2 linked regions of the Azoarcus sp. KH32C genome follow. The protein of the gene in region 1 interacts with the protein of each later gene in a pairwise test. Links are inferred from orthologs where the notes say so. Each region holds a gene or a part of one and is shown on either strand. Other genes may lie near its edges. The genes, in order: tsaE and rlmB.

The links.
Region 2: the proteins of tsaE (region 1) and rlmB interact in binary tests that used the Escherichia coli proteins (3 or more experiments, as listed by UniProt). The link is inferred for Azoarcus sp. KH32C from one-to-one orthologs.

What each region holds. Positions count from the first base shown.
Region 1 is NC_020516.1:1,316,708-1,325,492, forward strand. What follows is about bases 3,943-6,910. They hold tsaE (tRNA (adenosine(37)-N6)-threonylcarbamoyltransferase complex ATPase subunit type 1 TsaE), read right to left. Parts: upstream 5,701-6,910; coding sequence 5,185-5,700; downstream 3,943-5,184. Other genes in these bases: AZKH_RS05910 (N-acetylmuramoyl-L-alanine amidase), read right to left, coding at 3,943-5,230; queG (tRNA epoxyqueuosine(34) reductase QueG), read left to right, coding at 5,683-6,780; murI (glutamate racemase), read left to right, coding at 6,837-6,910. Outside these bases: ileS (isoleucine--tRNA ligase), read right to left, coding at 1-2,807; AZKH_RS05905 (bifunctional riboflavin kinase/FAD synthetase), read right to left, coding at 2,838-3,782; more of AZKH_RS05910, read right to left, coding at 3,857-3,942; more of murI, read left to right, coding at 6,911-7,640; AZKH_RS05925 (sulfurtransferase), read right to left, coding at 7,645-8,508; AZKH_RS05930 (STAS/SEC14 domain-containing protein), read right to left, coding at 8,505-8,785. UniProt on the Escherichia coli protein: Required for the formation of a threonylcarbamoyl group on adenosine at position 37 (t(6)A37) in tRNAs that read codons beginning with adenine.
Region 2 is NC_020516.1:886,828-895,397, forward strand. What follows is about bases 612-3,364. They hold rlmB (23S rRNA (guanosine(2251)-2'-O)-methyltransferase RlmB), read left to right. Parts: upstream 612-1,503; coding sequence 1,504-2,226; downstream 2,227-3,364. Other genes in these bases: rnr (ribonuclease R), read left to right, coding at 612-1,427; AZKH_RS04060 (ANTAR domain-containing response regulator), read left to right, coding at 2,275-2,850; pqqA (pyrroloquinoline quinone precursor peptide PqqA), read left to right, coding at 3,108-3,182; pqqD (pyrroloquinoline quinone biosynthesis peptide chaperone PqqD), read left to right, coding at 3,231-3,364. Also shown: more of rnr, read left to right, coding at 1-611; more of pqqD, read left to right, coding at 3,365-3,521; pyrroloquinoline quinone biosynthesis protein PqqE, read left to right, coding at 3,490-4,647; AZKH_RS04075 (membrane protein), read left to right, coding at 4,744-5,250; serC (3-phosphoserine/phosphohydroxythreonine transaminase), read left to right, coding at 5,228-6,346; AZKH_RS04085 (dihydroorotate dehydrogenase), read left to right, coding at 6,367-7,191; AZKH_RS04090 (CmpA/NrtA family ABC transporter substrate-binding protein), read left to right, coding at 7,546-8,570. UniProt on the Escherichia coli protein: Specifically methylates the ribose of guanosine 2251 in 23S rRNA.

The sequences.
Region 1 (8,785 bases):
CGGCTTTCTCCTGCGCCGGTCAGGTTGCCGTGGCAGCGGCCGCACAGTTCCGGATGATCGGCGTGGCTGCCGACGTCCTCGCGGAAATGCCAGCAACGGCCGCACTTCGCGTGCGACGAGGGCGCCGCGTCGATGCCTTCGGCCGCCTCGTCGGCGACGCGGACGAGCTCGGCGCGCGAGGTGATCAGCACGAAGCGCAGGTCTTCGCCGAGGCTCGCGAGCGCGTCGAAACGCGCACCGCTCGCGCGGACCGTGACTTCGGCCTGCAGCGAGGAGCCGATCTTGCCGTCGGTGCGCAGGCCTTCGAGCACCTTCTGGACCTGGGCGCGGGATTCGCGGATCAGTTCCCAGCGCGCGGCGCTCTCGGCGTCGCCGGCGGCGTCGGGCAGCACGTGCCAGGTGTGCAGCATCACGCTGTCTTCCACATCCTTGCCGACGATCTGCCAGATTTCCTCGGCGGTGAAGCTGAGGATCGGCGCCATCATGCGGGTGATCGCCTGCGTGATGTGCCACAGTGCGGTCTGCGCGGCGCGGCGTGCCGGCGAGTCGGCCTGCGTCGTGTAGAGGCGGTCCTTCAGGATGTCGAGGTAGAAGGCCCCCAGGTCTTCGGCAGCGAAGTTCTGTAGCGCCTGAACGATCTTGTGAAACTCGTAGCGCCCGTAGTCGACCGTGACTTGCTCCTGCAGGCGGCGGGTGAGTTCGAGTGCGTAGCGGTCGATGTCCAGCCACTCGCCGACCGGCACGCCGTTCTTCTCGATGTCGAAGTCCGCGGTGTTGGCGAGCAGGAAGCGCAGGGTATTGCGCAGGCGGCGATAGACCTCGACGACGCGGTCGAGGATCTCCTTGGAGATCGTCAGCTCGCCCGAGTAGTCGGTCGCGGCAACCCACAGGCGCAGGATTTCGGCGCCGAGCTTGTCCGAGACTTCCTGCGGCGCGACGACATTGCCTTTCGACTTCGACATCTTCTTGCCCTGGCCGTCGACGACGAAGCCGTGCGTCAGCAGGCCGTCGTAAGGCGCGCGGCCATCGACGGCGCAGCCGGTCAAGAGCGACGAATGGAACCAGCCGCGGTGCTGGTCCGAGCCTTCGAGATAGAGGTCGGCCGGCCAGCGGCTAACGTCGGCGTGCGAGCCACGCAGCACCGTCCAGTGCGTGGTGCCGGAGTCGAACCAGACGTCGAGGGTGTCGCGCATCTTGTCATATTGCGCGGCCTCAGGGCCGAGGAGTTCGGTGGGCTCCAGCTTGAACCAGGCGTCGATGCCTTCCTTCTCGACGCGCTTGGCGACTTCTTCGAGGAGTTCGAGGCTCTTAGGATGCGGCTCGCCCGTTTCCTTGTTCAGGAACAGCGGGATCGGCACGCCCCAGTTGCGCTGGCGCGACACGCACCAGTCCGGACGGTTGGCGATCATCGAGTGCAGGCGCGCCTTACCCCAGGACGGGAAGAACTGGGTCTCGTCGATGGCCTTCAGCGCGAGCTCGCGCAGCGTCGGCGCGCCGGCTTCGACCGCCTCGCGGCCGGGCAGGCGGTCCATGCCGACGAACCATTGGGTGGTCGCGCGGTAGATCACCGGCGTCTTGTGGCGCCAGCAGTGCATGTAGCTGTGCGTGAGGTTGCCCGAGGCGAAGAGGCTCCCGACTTCGGCGAGTTTCTCGATGATCTTCGGGTTGGCGTCCCACACCGACAGGCCGCCGAAGAAGGGCAGGCTTTCGTGGAACACGCCGTCGCCCTGCACGGGGTTCAGGATCTCGTCGTTGCGCATGCCGTAGCGCGTGCACGAGTTGAAGTCGTCCAGACCGTAGGCGGGCGCGCTATGCACGATGCCGGTACCGGCATCGGCCGCGACGTAGTCGCCGAGGAAGACCGGCGAGACGCGGTCGTAGAAGGGGTGGCGGAACTGGATGCGATCGAGCGCGACGCCACGGGCGGCAGCGAGCACGCGGCCTTCGAGCGAGTAGCGTTCGAGGGCGGAGGCGCGCAGTTCGGCGGCGAGGATCACGAGGCCCTTGGGCGTCTCGACCAGTTCGTACATCAGCTCGGGATGGACGTTGAGCGCCTGGTTGGACGGGATCGTCCACGGGGTCGTGGTCCAGATCACGATGTAGACCGGTTGCTCCGGCAGTGCGTCGAGGCCGAAGGCGCGCGCGAGCTTGGCGCGCTCTTCATCGGCGAGCAGGAAGCCGACGTCGATCGCGGGCGACTTCTTGTCCTGGTATTCGACTTCGGCTTCCGCGAGCGCCGAGCCGCAGTCGAAGCACCAGTTCACCGGCTTCAGGCCCTTGAACAGGAAGCCCTTGCGATACATCTCGCCGAGCGCACGGATTTCGTCGGCCTCGTTCGAAAACTGCATCGTGCGGTAGGGGTTGTCCCAGTCGCCGAGCACGCCGAGGCGGATGAAGTCCTTCTTCTGGCGCTCGATCTGCTCGCCCGCGTATTCGCGGCACAGTTCGCGCGCGCGGTCTGCGGGCAGGTGCTTGCCGTGCTGCTTTTCGATCTGGTGCTCGATCGGCAGGCCATGGCAGTCCCAGCCCGGCACGTAAGGTGCGTCGAAGCCCGCCATGGTCTTGGAGCGGACGATGATGTCCTTGAGGATCTTGTTCACCGCATGGCCGATATGGATGTCGCCGTTGGCGTACGGGGGGCCGTCGTGCAGGATGAACTTCGGACGGCCAGCCGCGGCCTTGCGGATCTTCTGATACAGCTTCTTCTGCTGCCATGCGGCGATCCAGCCCGGTTCCCGCTTGGCGAGATCGCCACGCATCGGGAAGGGGGTGTCCGGCAGGTTGAGGGTCTTGCGGTAGTCAGCCATGGTGGGTTCCGGCGGCAGGAGCCAATAGGGTCAAGTAGGATTACCAACTGGGTGGTCGGCGAACCAGGCGCGGGCGTCGGCCGCGTCCTTGGCGATCTGGGCCTTGAGGGCGTCGAGCGAGGCGAACTTGGTCTCGTCGCGCAGCTTTTTGACGAAATGCACGCGCAGGTGGGCGTTGTAGCAGTCGCGGTTCCAGTCGAAGAGATTCACTTCGAGCGTAGGGCGGCCGGCGCTCGTCACCGAAGGGCGCACGCCAATGTTCGCGACACCGGCGACCGGTGCATCGCCGAGTCCTTCGACGCTCACCGCGAACACGCCCGAGAGGGCCGGGCGGCGATGCTTCATCTGGATGTTGGCGGTCGGGAAGCCGAGCTTGCGGCCGATCTGGTCGCCGCGGATGACGCGGCCGGCGATGCTGTAGGGGCGGCCGAGCAGGCGCGCCGCATGGTCGAGGTCGCCTTCCGCAAGGGCTTCGCGCACGGCAGAGCTGGAGGCGCGTTCGCCGCCGATGTCGAGGGTGTGCATCGCTTCGACGCAGAACCCGGCGGCGGCGCCGCGCGCCTGCAGCATCGCGAAGTCACCCTGGCGGCGCGCGCCGAAGCGGAAGTCGTCGCCGATGATCAGGTGGCGCACGGCGAGGCCGCGCACGAGGATGTCGTCGATGAACTGGTCGGCCGTGAGCGCCGCGAAGCGCGCATCGAAACGGCAGACATGGACGCGATCGACGCTGCTCGCCGCCAGCAGCAGGAGCTTCTCGCGCAGCGAGGCGAGGCGGGCGGGAGCGTCGGCGGGAGAGAAGTATTCGCGCGGATGGGGCTCGAACGTGAGCACCACGGCGGGCAACTGACGTGCGCGCGCGGTATCGGTGAGCAGCTTGAGCAGCGCCTGGTGGCCACGATGCACACCGTCGAAATTGCCGATGGTGAGCACCGAGGGCTGTGCGGCGTGCTCGGGAATCCCGCGAAAGACCTGCATAACCGCCTGAAAAAAGCCGTAATTATAACGGCAACAGGGGGCTCTTGGCGCGTGCGGGCGGTCGATCCAAGCTGTTATGCGACCTTGTTGCGCCCCGCGGGCGGCGTGTCGCGGAAGTAGCGGCGTAGGCCGCGCAGGATCGCATCAGCCATCTTGTCCTGGTAGGCCTCATCGTTGAGTCGCTGCTCTTCCTCGGGATTGCTGATGAAGGCGGTCTCGACGAGGATCGACGGAATGTCCGGCGCCTTGAGCACAGCGAAGCCGGCCTGTTCGACCTGTCCCTTGTGCAGCGTGTTGATGTCGCCCAGTTCGTTCAGCACGGCCTTGCCGAGCTTGAGGCTGTCGTTGATCGTCGCGGTCTGCGAGAGGTCGAGCAGGGTGCGGGCGAGGTGGCCGTCTTGCTTGGCGAGGTTGATGCCGCCGATGAGGTCGGCCTCGTTTTCCTTTTGTGCGAGCAAGCGCGCAGCCGTGCTCGACGCGCCGCCTTCGGACAGCACGAAGACAGAGCTTCCGCGGGCGTCGGGGCGTACAAAGGCGTCGGCGTGGATCGAGACGAAGAGGTGGGCTTCGACGCGCCGGGCGCGGGATACCCGTTGTTGCAGTGGGACGAAGTAGTCGCCGTCGCGCGTCAGCATCGCGCGCATGTTCGGTTCGTTGTCGATGCGCTGCTTGAGGCGGCGCGCGATCGATAGCGTCACGTGCTTTTCGAAGCTGCCGCGCGAGCCGACTGCGCCGGGGTCTTCCCCTCCATGGCCGGGGTCGAGCGCGATCGTGATGAGGCGGTTCGCCGCGGGGCGATTGCTGCGCGCGGGTGTGTTGCGCTGTTCGGGCGGCGCTTCCTGACGGGCAGTCGTCGTCGGCGGCTGCGGATTCGGGGCTTGCGCCGCGGCGTTGCCGGGTTCGGGATTGGGCTGGCCCGCGGCGGCATCGAGCGGCGACGACTTCTGGATCAGCGCGAGCAGCGGGTCGACCGGGGTGGTCGGATAGAGGTCGAGGACGAGGCGGTGGCCGTAGTTCGCGACCGGCGCGAGCGGGAACACCTGCGGGTTGATCTCGGCCTTCAATTCAACGACCAGGCGCACGACGCCTGGGCGGTTGCGGCCGGCGCGGATCAGCTTGATGTAGGGATCGGACTCGAGGACCTTGGAGGGCAGCGACTGCAGCACGCTGTCGAATTCGACGCCTTCGAGGTCGACGACGAGACGATCCGGGTCCTTCACCAGCATGTGGGTGAACTTGAGTGGCGTCGTGCCTTCGATCGTGATGCGGGTGTATTCGGCGGCGGGCCACACGCGCACGCCCAGCACGCTGGTCGCGGCCATGCCGACGGGGCTGACGAGCAGCGTCAGGCTGGCGCCGGCGAACTTGAGCAGCTCGCGGCGGGAGATGCCCGAACGAGCGGTTACTGGGGGATCCTGTTCAGTCCCGAATGCAGTTTGCTTATGCATGTCCGTCCTGCCTCCGTCAGTGCCAGTGCTTCCATGCGCCGGCCCGCGCCGGATACTGTGAGTCGTACTTCGAGGTCCGGCGCGGCGATGTAGGGTGCGGCCTTGTCCGGCCATTCCACCAAACACACGCCATTTCCGGCGAAGTACTCGTCCAGCCCGGCTTCCAGATATTCCTCTGGGACTGCGAAGCGATAAAAATCAAAGTGATATAAGTCTAATCTAGAAACAACGTAAGGTTCAATCAAGGTGTATGTGGGACTTTTGACCTTTCCGGTGTGACCGAGTGCGCGCAAGGCGCCTCGGACGAGCGTCGTTTTGCCTGCGCCGAGATCGCCGCGCAGGTAGATGACAAGCCCGGCATGCAGCGTTGCGGCGAGCGCGGCGCCGGCTGCCTCGGTGTCGGCCTCGTTGTCGAGGTGCGCCGCGAGGGGGCTGCCGGTATTATCTGCAGGGTGAAGAATCTGGATCATCAGGAAGTCTCGTCGGAGGCTGCGGACAGCACGTCGCTGCATGGACTCGTCGCGCAGATCGGTATCTGGGCCAGCGAACTGGGTTTCGATGCCGTGGCGGTCGCGGACGTCGATCTCGCAAGCGCCGAGCCCGGGCTCGCGGCCTGGCTCGCGGACGGGTTTCACGGCGAGATGGATTATATGGCGCGGCACGGCATGAAGCGGGCGCGTCCCGCGGAATTGGTGCCGGGAACCGTGCGGGTCGTCAGCGCGCGCATGAACTATTGGCCCGATGCGGCGGAGGCGGGCGACGCGCTCGGCGATGCGAACCGTGCTTACGTGTCGCGTTACGCGTTGGGGCGCGACTACCACAAGCTGATGCGCAACCGCCTGCAGAAGCTCGCCGAGCGCATGGCTGCGGCCGCGCCGCACGGGTTTCGCGTGTTCGTCGACTCTGCGCCGGTGCTGGAAGTGGAACTCGCGAGCCGGTCGGGGCTGGGCTGGCGGGGCAAGCACACGCTGCTGCTCGATCGCAAGGCGGGCTCGTATTTCTTCCTCGGCGAAATCTTCACCGATCTCCCCTTGCCGGTTTCGCCTCCCGCCGAGCCGCACTGCGGGACCTGTCATGCCTGTCTCGACGCATGTCCGACCGGCGCGATCGTCGCCCCCTATCGTGTCGATGCCCGGCGCTGCATCTCCTATCTGACGATCGAGTTGAAGGACGCGATTCCCGAGGAGTTGCGCCCTCTGATCGGCAACCGCATCTACGGCTGCGACGACTGCCAGTTGGCGTGCCCATGGAACCGCTTTGCGCGGCTCGGGGCGGAGGCCGATTTCCAGCCGCGGCATGGCTTGGACCGGGCACGTCTGGTCGAACTGATGGCCTGGAGCGAAGCGGAGTTCATGGAGCGCATGGCCGGCAGCGCGATCTACCGCATCGGCTACGAGCGTTGGCTACGGAACCTGGCCGTGGGGCTGGGCAATGCGCCCAGTTCGCCCGAGGTGCTCGCGGCGCTGCAGGCGCGTGCCGACGATCCGTCGCCGCTCGTGCGTGAGCACGTCGCGTGGGCGCTCGCACAGCGCCGCGCGCGAGCGGGGTGAGCTTCGGCTAGAATCCCCTGCTTGCGCTATTGCGTTTCATTGACTCGGGTTTCCTCGTGGATTTCTCCCGCCCCATTGGCGTTTTCGACTCCGGCATCGGCGGCCTGACCGTCGTCCGGGCCTTGATGGAGCGCCTGCCGCTCGAAAGGATCGTCTATTTCGGCGATACCGCGCGCGTGCCCTACGGCATCAAGTCGGTCGGAACGATCGAGCATTACACGGCGCAGATCACCGACTTCCTGCTGCAGCAGGACGTGAAGATGCTGATCGTGGCGTGCAACACGATGGCGGCGGTGGCGGTGGACGTCGTGCGGCATCGCGCCGGCGACATTCCGGTGCTCGATGTGATCGAAGCCGGTGCGCGCGCGGCGGTGGCCGAGGCGGGCGGGCGCGGCGTCGGTGTGATCGGCACGCCGACGACGATCAACAGCAATGCCTATGCGCGCCGGATTCACGAACTCGACCCCGGTGTGCGCGTGTACTCGCAAGCCTGTCCGCTCTTCGTTCCGCTCGTCGAGGAGGGCTGGCTCGATCACCCGGTGACGCGTCTGACGGCGCAGGAATACCTGAAGCCGGTGCTGGCGGAGGAGGTCGGCAGTCTCGTTCTGGGCTGCACGCATTACCCCTTGCTGAAGCCGCTGCTGCGGGAGGTCGTCGGGCCCGGCGTGAGACTGGTGGATTCCGCGATCACGACGGCCGAACTTGCGGCGGCCAAGTTGCATGAACTCGGCATCGCGAGCCGCGAGGCGGGGCCGGCGCCTTACCGCTTCGTCGTCACCGATGTGCCCTTGCGCTTCCAGACGATCGGCGAGCGTTTCCTCGGCCGCTCGCTCGGGGCCGTGGAAAAGGTCGAGTGGTAAGCGTTTAGCGTTCCGGGCCGGTCGCGATCGGGCGTGCGCTATCTGCGCACCATTCGCTCCAAGAACCGGCATAGAGTCGCGAGCCGGTGAGGCCGGCCGATTCCATCGCAAGGAGGTTGTGGCAGGCAGTGACGCCTGACCCGCACTGATGCACGACGCGGCGCGCATCGCGGCCTTTCAGCAGGGCGCCGAATTCCTCGCGCAGCACCGAGGCCTGCTTGAAGCGGCCGTGGGGCCCGAGGTTGTCGCGGAAGAAGCGGTTGATCGCGCCCGGGATATGGCCGCCGACCGGGTCGAGCGTCTCGTTTTCGCCGCGGTAGCGGTCGGGGCTGCGGGCGTCGACGAGCATCATCTCGGGTTTGCCGAGGTGGTCGAAGACATAGGCGGCATCGACAAAGCTCGCCTGTAGCGCCGGCACGAAGATCTGCGGCCGGTCGGGTGGAGGGTATTGCGTCAGGGCCTGGGCCGCCTCGCACCATGCGACCAGACCGCCGTCGAGTACTGCGACACGTCGGTGTCCCATCCAGCGCATCAGCCACCACAGGCGGGCGGCGAACATCCCGCTGGCATCGTCGTAGGCCACGACCTGAGTGTGGTTGCCGATCCCGATTTCGCCCAGGCGCTGCGCGAGTCGGGCGGGATCGGGCAGGGGGTGACGGCCGTTGCGACCCGTCATCGGACCGGAAAGATCCTCGTCCAGGTGCATGAAGCGTGCGCCGGGAAGATGGCCGCGCGCGTAGGCCTCGCGCCCGAAATCCCGGTTCGCGAGGTCGTGGCGGCAGTCGACGATCACCCAGTCCTGATCGTCGAGGTGCTGGGCGAGTTCGTGGGCCCCAATGAGTGTGGAATATGAGGCGGCAGCGGTCACCGGGCGGCTTCCTCTTCGGCTTCGAGCCAGGCGCGGGCCTCGGCTTCGTCATGGAACACGAGCACTTCGGCATCGACGAAAAGCTGCGATACCCAGGCGCTCCACGTCATCCACTGGTCTTCGGTGAGCACGGCGATGCGGCCGAAATCGTGGGCGTGCTGGCGCGAGAACTTGATCTCTTCCCACGCAACGTCGAGCGTGAAGCCCGCCATTTCCCGCAGGTCGATGAGCAGGTTGACGGATCCCTCGAACTTGACCTTGTAATTGACCAGTTCCT
Region 2 (8,570 bases), 430 kb from region 1 along the record:
ACCCGCAGGTCGAGCGCCTGTGCATGGTGTGCGACATGTCCCTGTCGATGACCGGCGCGATCAAGGCCTATCGTTTCTACCCGGCGGTGATGTTCTCGCACGCGCGCCTGACCTATACGCAGGTCGCGGCGGCGCTGTACGACAAGGACCCCGCGGCGGTCGAGACGGTTGGCGCCTTGCTGCCCAACCTCGAGAATCTCGACAGGCTCTTCCGCGTGCTGCTGAAGGCACGCGCAAAACGGGGCGCGATCGACTTCGAGACGACCGAAACGCGCATGATTTTCGACGAGGGCGGCAAGATCGAGCGCATCGTGCCGGAGGTGCGCAATGACGCGCATCGCCTGATCGAGGAGTGCATGCTGGCGGCGAACGTCTGCGCGTCCGACTTCCTGCAATCGCGCGAGCATCCGGCGCTGTATCGCGTGCACGAGGGGCCGACGCCGGAGAAGCTCGAAAAGCTGCGCGGTTTTCTCGCCGAGTTCGGGCTGGGCGTTGGCGGCGGTGACGATCCGAAGGCGGGCGATTATGCGAAGCTGCTCGACAAGGTCAAGGACCGGCCGGATGCGCAGCTACTGCAGACGGTAATGCTGCGTTCCTTGCGCCAAGCCGTATACAGCCCGGAAAACGTCGGCCACTTCGGCCTCGCCTACGAGGCCTACACGCACTTCACCTCGCCAATCCGGCGCTACCCGGACCTGCTGGTGCATCGCGCGATCAAGGCGGTGCTCGCCGGCGAGCGTTACGAGGCGGGTAACTGGGAGGAGATCGGACTGCACTGCTCGGCGACCGAGCGTCGCGCGGACGATGCGACTCGCGACGTCGTGGCGTGGCTGAAGTGCTACTACATGCAGGACAAGGTCGGAGAGGAATTTTCCGGCAGCGTGTCGGCAGTGGTACCCTTCGGCCTCTTCGTCGCCCTCGACGACATCTTTATCGAGGGGCTGGTCCACATTTCGGAACTCGGCAGCGACTATTTCCACTACGACGAGACGCGCCACGAGCTGGCCGGCGAGCGCACCAGCGTCCGTCACCGCCTCTCCGACCGCGTGCGGGTGCAGGTCGTGCGCGTCGATCTGGAAACGTCGAAGATCGATTTCCGCCTGATCGAAGGCGCGGAGCGGCCGACCGAGCGCGTCGGCAAGACGGGACGCGATCGCACCCGCAAGGCCGAGTCGGTGGCGATGTCGCCGACGGAGGCGAGCGTCGAGTCGCCCTTGCAGAAGGTGGCGGCCGTCGCACAAGCGGCGATGAGCAGTGCCCTGGATATGGGCGGCGACGGCGCGGGGAAGAAGTCCGGTGCGAAGAAATCCGCGCCGGCAGGCAAGCGCGCGAAGGCGGCCGAAGGGGGCAAGGCCCCCAGGAAGGCTGCGGGCGTGCAAAAGGACAAACCGGAAGCATCAAGGAAGAAAGGCAAGAGCCGTGGCTGAAAAATCATCGGGCCGTTCCCGTCCGCAGGACGCGAGCAAGACGCAGGATTCTCCGGGCGGGCGAGCCGACTCGCGGCTGATCTACGGATTTCATGCGGTGTTGGGCAAGCTGCGCCGTGACCCGGAAGGGGTGTTCGAACTCTACCTGTCGGCGAGCCGCACCGACGCGCGCGCGAAGGATGTCGTTCGCTTGGCCGAATCGCAGCAGGTGCGGCTGATCCAGGCCGAGGCCGACCGCCTCGACGGCATGGTCGGCACGCGCCGCCATCAGGGCGTGGTTGCACGAGTCGACGCGCGCAATCGCGACATCAAGCTCGCGGACGTGCTCGATTCGCTGGAGGAGAACGCGCTGATCCTCGTGCTCGACGGCGTGCAGGATCCGCACAATCTGGGCGCCTGTCTGCGCGTGGCGGACGCCGCGGGCGTGCATGCGGTGGTCGCGCCGAAGGATCGCGCGGTGGGCCTCAACGCGACGGCGGTGAAGGTCGCGAGCGGGGCGGCGGATTCGGTGCCCTACATCACCGTGACGAACCTCGCCCGCGCGTTGCGCGAGATGCAGGAGGCCGGCATCTGGGTGGTCGGCGCGGCCGGCGAGGCCGAGAAGTCGCTCTACGAGATCGACCAGAAGGGGCCGGTCGCGTGGGTGCTGGGCGCCGAAGGCGACGGTCTGCGGCGCCTGACGCGCGAGACCTGCGACGAACTCGCGAGCATTCCGATGCTCGGCACGGTCGAAAGCCTGAACGTCTCGGTCGCGAGCGGCATCTGTCTTTTTGAGGCGCGGCGTCAACGCGGCGTCTGAGTGAATTCTTCGCACCAGGGGCGGTGCGGTTTTTGCTAGGCTTGAAGCATGCTCCGCGTACTCGTCATCGATGAATCCCGTAGCCGTGCGGCAGAAATCTGCGCCGGCCTCGCACTCGCCGGCCATCAGGTGGCCGCGGTGCTGGCCTCGTCCGCCGATCTGACGGCGCAGATCGAGGCCATCCGGCCCGACGTGATCCTGATCGAAACCGACTCTCCGTCGCGCGACACCCTGGAGAACCTCGCGGTGATGAACGCGGCGATGCCGCGCCCGGTGATCATCTTCGCGCAGGAAGGCGATCAGGACACGATCCGCGCCGCGGTCAAGGCGGGCGTGTCGACCTACGTCGTCGACGGGCTGGATCCCCAGCGGCTCAAGCCTGTGATCGACGTGGCGGTGGCGAGTTTCGAGGAGCACCAGTCGGTGCGCGCGGAACTCGCGGCAGCGACGAAGAAGCTCTCTGAGCGCAAGCTGATCGAGCGCGCGAAAGGCCTCTTGATGAAATCCCGCGGCATGGGGGAGGAGGAAGCCTACGCCGCGCTGCGTAAGCTCGCGATGGAGCGGGCGAAGCCGATGGCGGCGGTCGCGCAGGATCTTCTCGACATGGCGAAGTACCTCCTCTGACGATGCGCCGGTGCGCCGCGATGGTGCACCGCTTCATTTTCCGGCACCGCAACGGTGCGAATCCGCCGCGCCTTGATCCGTATCAAAAGCGCCGATTCGCGGCGAAAATCATGATTTTCCCGACCCTCGTTCCATGATTGCCGCGAGGAAAGCCTCCTGATTCTCGGGTTTCTGCCGCACGGGCAGGGCTGCGATGATGGCTGCGGATCGGTCGTCCGGCCGGTCCGCTCAATCACCGCCAAACGAGGAGGCACCCCATGCAGTGGATCGATCCCGCCTATTGCGACATCCGTCTTGGTTTCGAAGTGACGGCCTACGTCTACGTGCGCTGACGTTCCGGGGCGGCCCCGTGCCGCCCCTGTCGCGAAGGAGTGTTCCGCATGAACGAGACGAGTCTACTCACTGCCGAGGACCGCTTCGGCCTCAATCCGATGTACCTCTTCCGTTGGGAGCCGACCCAGGACGCTCATGTCCTGCTCTACCCCGAAGGCATCGTGAAGTTGAATCGGACGGCGGCCGAAATCATCGAGCACTGCGACGGTCGCAGCGTGGCCGATATCGTGGCGGCGCTGCAAGCGCGCTATCCGGGCGACGACGATCGTGTCGCTGGGGGCGTCTACAAGTTTCTGGAGGTGTTCCGTGCCAAAGGATGGATCCGTCGTCAGGCTTGACGGGCAGGGCAAGCCGCTGTGGCTGGTGCTCGAGCTAACCTACGAGTGCCCGCTGAAGTGTCCGTGGTGCAGCAATCCGGTCGACTACGCGCGCCGCAAGGGCGAGGAGCTGTCGACCGACGAATGGAAGCGCGTGTTGCGCGAAGGACGCGAACTGGGCGCCTTGCAGCTCGGTTTCACCGGCGGCGAACCGCTGCTGCGAGACGACCTCGAGGAACTGGTCGCGGAGGCGAATGCGCTCGGCTACTACACGAACCTGATCACGTCGGGCGTGGGATTGACCGAAGCGCGCCTCGTGAAACTGAAGGAGGCGGGCCTGAAGCAGATCCAGCTGTCGCTGCAGTCGAGCGAGCGCGAGCTGACCGACCGTCTCGTCGGCGCGCGCGTGTTCGACCTGAAGCTGCAGGTCGCGCGCATGATCAAAGCCCACGGCTTTCCGATGGTGCTCAACGTGCCGGTGTTCCGTCACAACATCGGTCAGGTCGCCGAGATCCTCGATCTTGCGGCGGACATCGGCGTCGATTACCTCGAGTTCGCGAACATCCAGTACTACAACTGGGCGCTGCTGAACCGTGACGAGTTGCTGCCGACGCGGGGGCAGATCGAGGCGGCCGAGCGCGCGGTGCAGGCGGCGCGCGAGCATCTGGGCGACCGCATGACGATCTATTTCGTGATCCCCGACTACTACGAGGGGCGGCCGAAGGCATGCATGAACGGCTGGGGGGCGATCCACTTGACGATAGGCCCGGACGGCGCGGCAATGCCCTGCCAGGAAGCCCGCGCGATCGCAGGGCTCGACTTCCCGACGGTGCGCGAGAAGAGCCTCGCGTGGCTGTGGAACGATTCGCCGACCTTCCGCAAGTTTCGCGGCGACGAATGGATGCGCGAACCCTGCCGCTCGTGCAGCGAGAAGGAGACCGACTTCGGCGGTTGCCGCTGCCAGGCTTTCCTGCTCACCGGCGACGCCGCGAACACGGATCCGGCCTGTGCTCGTTCTCCGCACCACCACCTGATCGGCGATGCGGTCGCTCGTGCGCATGCGCCGGGGCGCACCGTCGTGCCGCTCGTGATGCGCACCGAAGGCAACGCGCGGCTGCAGCGGATCGGAGCGGGCGATCATGCTTAGGCTGCTCGATTCCTCGATGGTCACGGTGCTGCTCGGCGTCGCGCTGACGGCGGCACTCGTCGGCCTGCTGCGGCTGGCCGCCTGAAGGAGTTCGTCATGGAAGGCATGCTGTTCGAAGTCGTCGCGCGCTGGCTGCATTTTCTCGGCGCGCTGGTGTGGATCGGGCACAACTACGCGACGGCCGTGACGCGACCCCGTTATGTGCCGCTCTCCGCGGCCGATCTCTCGGACCCGGAAAGTCCGCGCCAGCGCGCACTGATGCAGCGCGAGCACGGCACCTTCCGCTATGCGTCGCTGCTGACCTGGGGCAGCGGTGCGCTGATCCTGGGGCACCGTGGCTGGCTGGGCGATGCGCTAAGCCTGCACGGGTCGCTCGCACCGCTCGGCCTGGGAATGTGGATCGCGACGCTGATGGTGTGCAACCTGTGGTTCGTGCTGTGGCCGCATCAGAAGCGGGTGCTGGGCTTCGTGCCGGCGCCGATCGACGAGCGGCTGCGTGCGTCGCGCGTGACTTTCCTGTCCGCGCGGGTGAACACGATGCTGTCGATCCCGGTGCTGTTCTTGATGGGAGCCGGCACGCATGGCGTCGCGCTCTTCGGTTGACGCGGTCGCGACGCTGCGAAGCGAACCGGGTTTCAGCTTCTCCGCGGCAGCGGGCCCCTTGCCGCCCGAGGTCGCAGGCGATGTCGCGGAGGCTTGCCGTCCCGGGGCGGCGTCGATCCTGAGCCTGCCCTTCACGTCGCCGGCCTTTCGGCGTTTGCAGGAAGAGACCGAGGCCTGTCTGCGCCGGCTGCTCGGCATCCCGGACCGCTTTCGCGTGCTCTTCCTCGCGGGCGGCGCGAGTGCGCAGTTCGCGGTGGTGCCGCTGAACCTTCTGGGCACGAAGGGGCGGGCGACCTACGTTGATAGCGGTTGCTGGTCGCGCCGCGCAATCGCCGAGGCGAGGCGCTACGCGGAGGTTTCGATTGCGGCGTGCGCGCTCGGGGGCGTTCCGGATGCCGCGGAGTGGCAGGTCGACCGGCGCGCCGCCTATTGCCACATCACGAGCAACGAAACGGCGGACGGTCTCCAGTTTCACGACTTCCCCGCCTTGGCCGTGCCGCTCGTTGCGGACATGACTTCGGACTTTCTGACGCGGCCGCTGGACTTCACGCGCTTGTCGCTGGTTTATGCGGGCACGCAGAAGACGATCGGCACGCCCGGCCTGACGGTGGTGATCGTCGACGACCGCCTGCTGCATCAGGCGCGCGCCGAAACCCCGCGCGTGATGGACTATACGCAGCAGGCCGCGGCCGAATCGCGGCTATGCACGCCGCCCGTGTTCCCGATTTTTGTCGCCCACCGCATGCTGCACTGGATCGAGGCGCGGGGAGGCGTGGCCGCGATGGCCCGCGCCGCGCAAAGGCGCAGCGACGCCGTGTACGCCGCGCTCGCGGAAGGCGAGGGGACGTTCGAGATCCCCATCGAGCGAGGGCACCGCTCGCTCATCAATCCCTGCTTCCGCCTCGCGGACGAGCCGCAGACCGCGTTGTTCCTGCATGCGGCCGAATCGGTCGGCTTGCGCGACCTGCGCGGACACCCCGAGGTCGGCGGGCTGCGCGTGAGCCTCTACAACGGGATCGCCGACAGCGCGGTCGATGCGCTCGTCGGCTTCCTGCTCGCCTTCGCCCGGCGGCGAGGCTGCGTTAGCGGAACTTGATGCCGATGGGTGCGCCGGCGATGACGCCACGTGCGCTTCGCACCCGCTGGGCCATGGCGCGCCTGCCGCGTATCGCGCGACGAATCGATGATGGCAGCGGGGAATTCGCGGATCGAAAAGCCTCTGTCTTCACGATGGGACTGAGTTTTCCCTCACCGATCGGCCTCGCCGCGGGCTTCGACCGGCGCGGTCGTCTGCTCGATTGCGCGCACCGCCTCGGCCTCGGCGCGGTGGAAATCGGCACGCTCGCCGTCGCGGACGGCTTGCCGTTTCTGTCGCGACCGATCGCAGGGGGCGTGCGCTGCGGCGTGAGCATTGGCAAGCCACGGCATGTGGCCTGGGATGCGGCAGAAGAAGCCTACTTGCGGGCGTTGCGGGCCCTTCACGCCGCCGCCGACTATCTGACGCTCAACCCGGGACGCGACTGTCCGTCGCCGGCGCGCTTCGCCGAGGTGGCAACGGCGGCGGCGCAACTGCGCGACCGACTCGCGCGCCATCGTCTGCGGCCGCTTCCGCTGGTCGCCAAGTTGCCAGCGCACTGGCTCGGCGGCGACGCCGCTCACATCGTCGACGTCGCGGACGCTTTCGTCGCCGCGGGCGTGGATGGTCTGCTCGTATCGGCCGAAGGGCTGGACGCGCGGCGCAATGCCTGCGCAATCCTCCACATGGTTTCGGAGGCCGTTGGTCCTGGCGTTTGCGTGATCAGCGTCGGCGGGATCGACTCGGTCGCCGAGGTCCAGGCGCGGCTTGCTGCCGGGGCGACCCTCGTGCAAGTCCATCGGGCACTGCTCGCCCGCGATTCCTCGCTGCTTCGGGCGCTGCGACGCCCCATCCCCACCCTTTGACGCGCACAAACTGGTGCGCCATGGAAGTCTTGTGCACTGCAATAGTGCGATCTGCGGGCGCCGCCTGTCGGCGTCCGAATGTTCCAAGATTCTTTGAAACCCGCGTCGTTCAATGGTTTCGGACCGGTCATACACTCCTGGCACGCCATCTGCTATGAAGGCTTGAGTCGAATCAACGGCGGTTCGACAGCAGATTGACCGGTTCCAATGCGGGGACCGTGCAAGCTACGGACAACGGCGTCCATCCCTGCAGGAACCCTTCTGCAGGCGGTGTGCGCCGTTTTTGTTTTTCTGGCCTGCAGGGAGATGAAAATGAGTGCGTTCGATGACAATGGTGTCACGCGGCGGGAGTTCATGCGGCGGACGATGGTGCTTTCAGGAGCAGCAATGATGGGGTCTGCAGGATTGGGCGTGAGCGGCGGCGCGTGGGCAGCGGGATCGGACGCACCGGAGAAGAAGGAAATCCGCGTGGGATTCATCCCGCTGACGGATTGCTCCTCAGTCGTGATGGCCGCAGTGCAGAAGTTCGACGAAAAGTACGGCATCAAGATCATCCCGAGCAAGGAAGCGAGCTGGGCCGCCGTGCGCGACAAGCTCGTGTCCGGCGAACTCGACGCAGCCCACGTTCTGTACGGCCTCGTGTATGGCGTGCATCTCGGCATCGGCGGGCCGAAGAAGGACATGGCCGTGCTGATGACGCTGAACAACAACGGCCAGGCCATCACGCTCGCGAACAAACTCAAAGACCAGGGCGTCACCGACGGCGCGAGCCTGAAGAAGCTGATCACGTCGAAGCCCGGCGAATACACCTTCGCGCAGACTTTCCCGACCGGCACCCACGCGATGTGGCTGTATTACTGGCTCGCGGCGAACGGCATCAATCCGCTGAAGGACGTCAAGGTCATCACCGTGCCGCCGCCGCAGATGGTCGCCAACATGCGCGTCGGCAACATGGACGGCTTCTGCGTCGGCGAGCCGTGGAACAACCGCGCGATCATGGACAAGATCGGCTTTACGGCCGTGACGACCCAGGACATCTGGACCGATCACCCGGAAAAGGTGCTCGGCACGACGGCCGACTGGGTTTCGAAGAACCCGAACAGCGCCCGTGCGCTGACCGCGGCGATTCTCGAAGCCGGCCGCTGGATCGACGCGTCGCTCGCGAACCGGCGGACGACCGCCGAGACGGTGGCGCAGAAGTCCTACGTCAATACCGACATGGACGTGATCCTCGAGCGCATGCTCGGCCGCTATTCGAATGGCCTGGGCAAGAGCTGGGACGACCCGAACTACATGAAGTTCTTCAACGACGGCGCGGTGAACTTCCCCTATCTCAGCGACGGCATGTGGTTCCTGACGCAGCACCGCCGCTGGGGCCT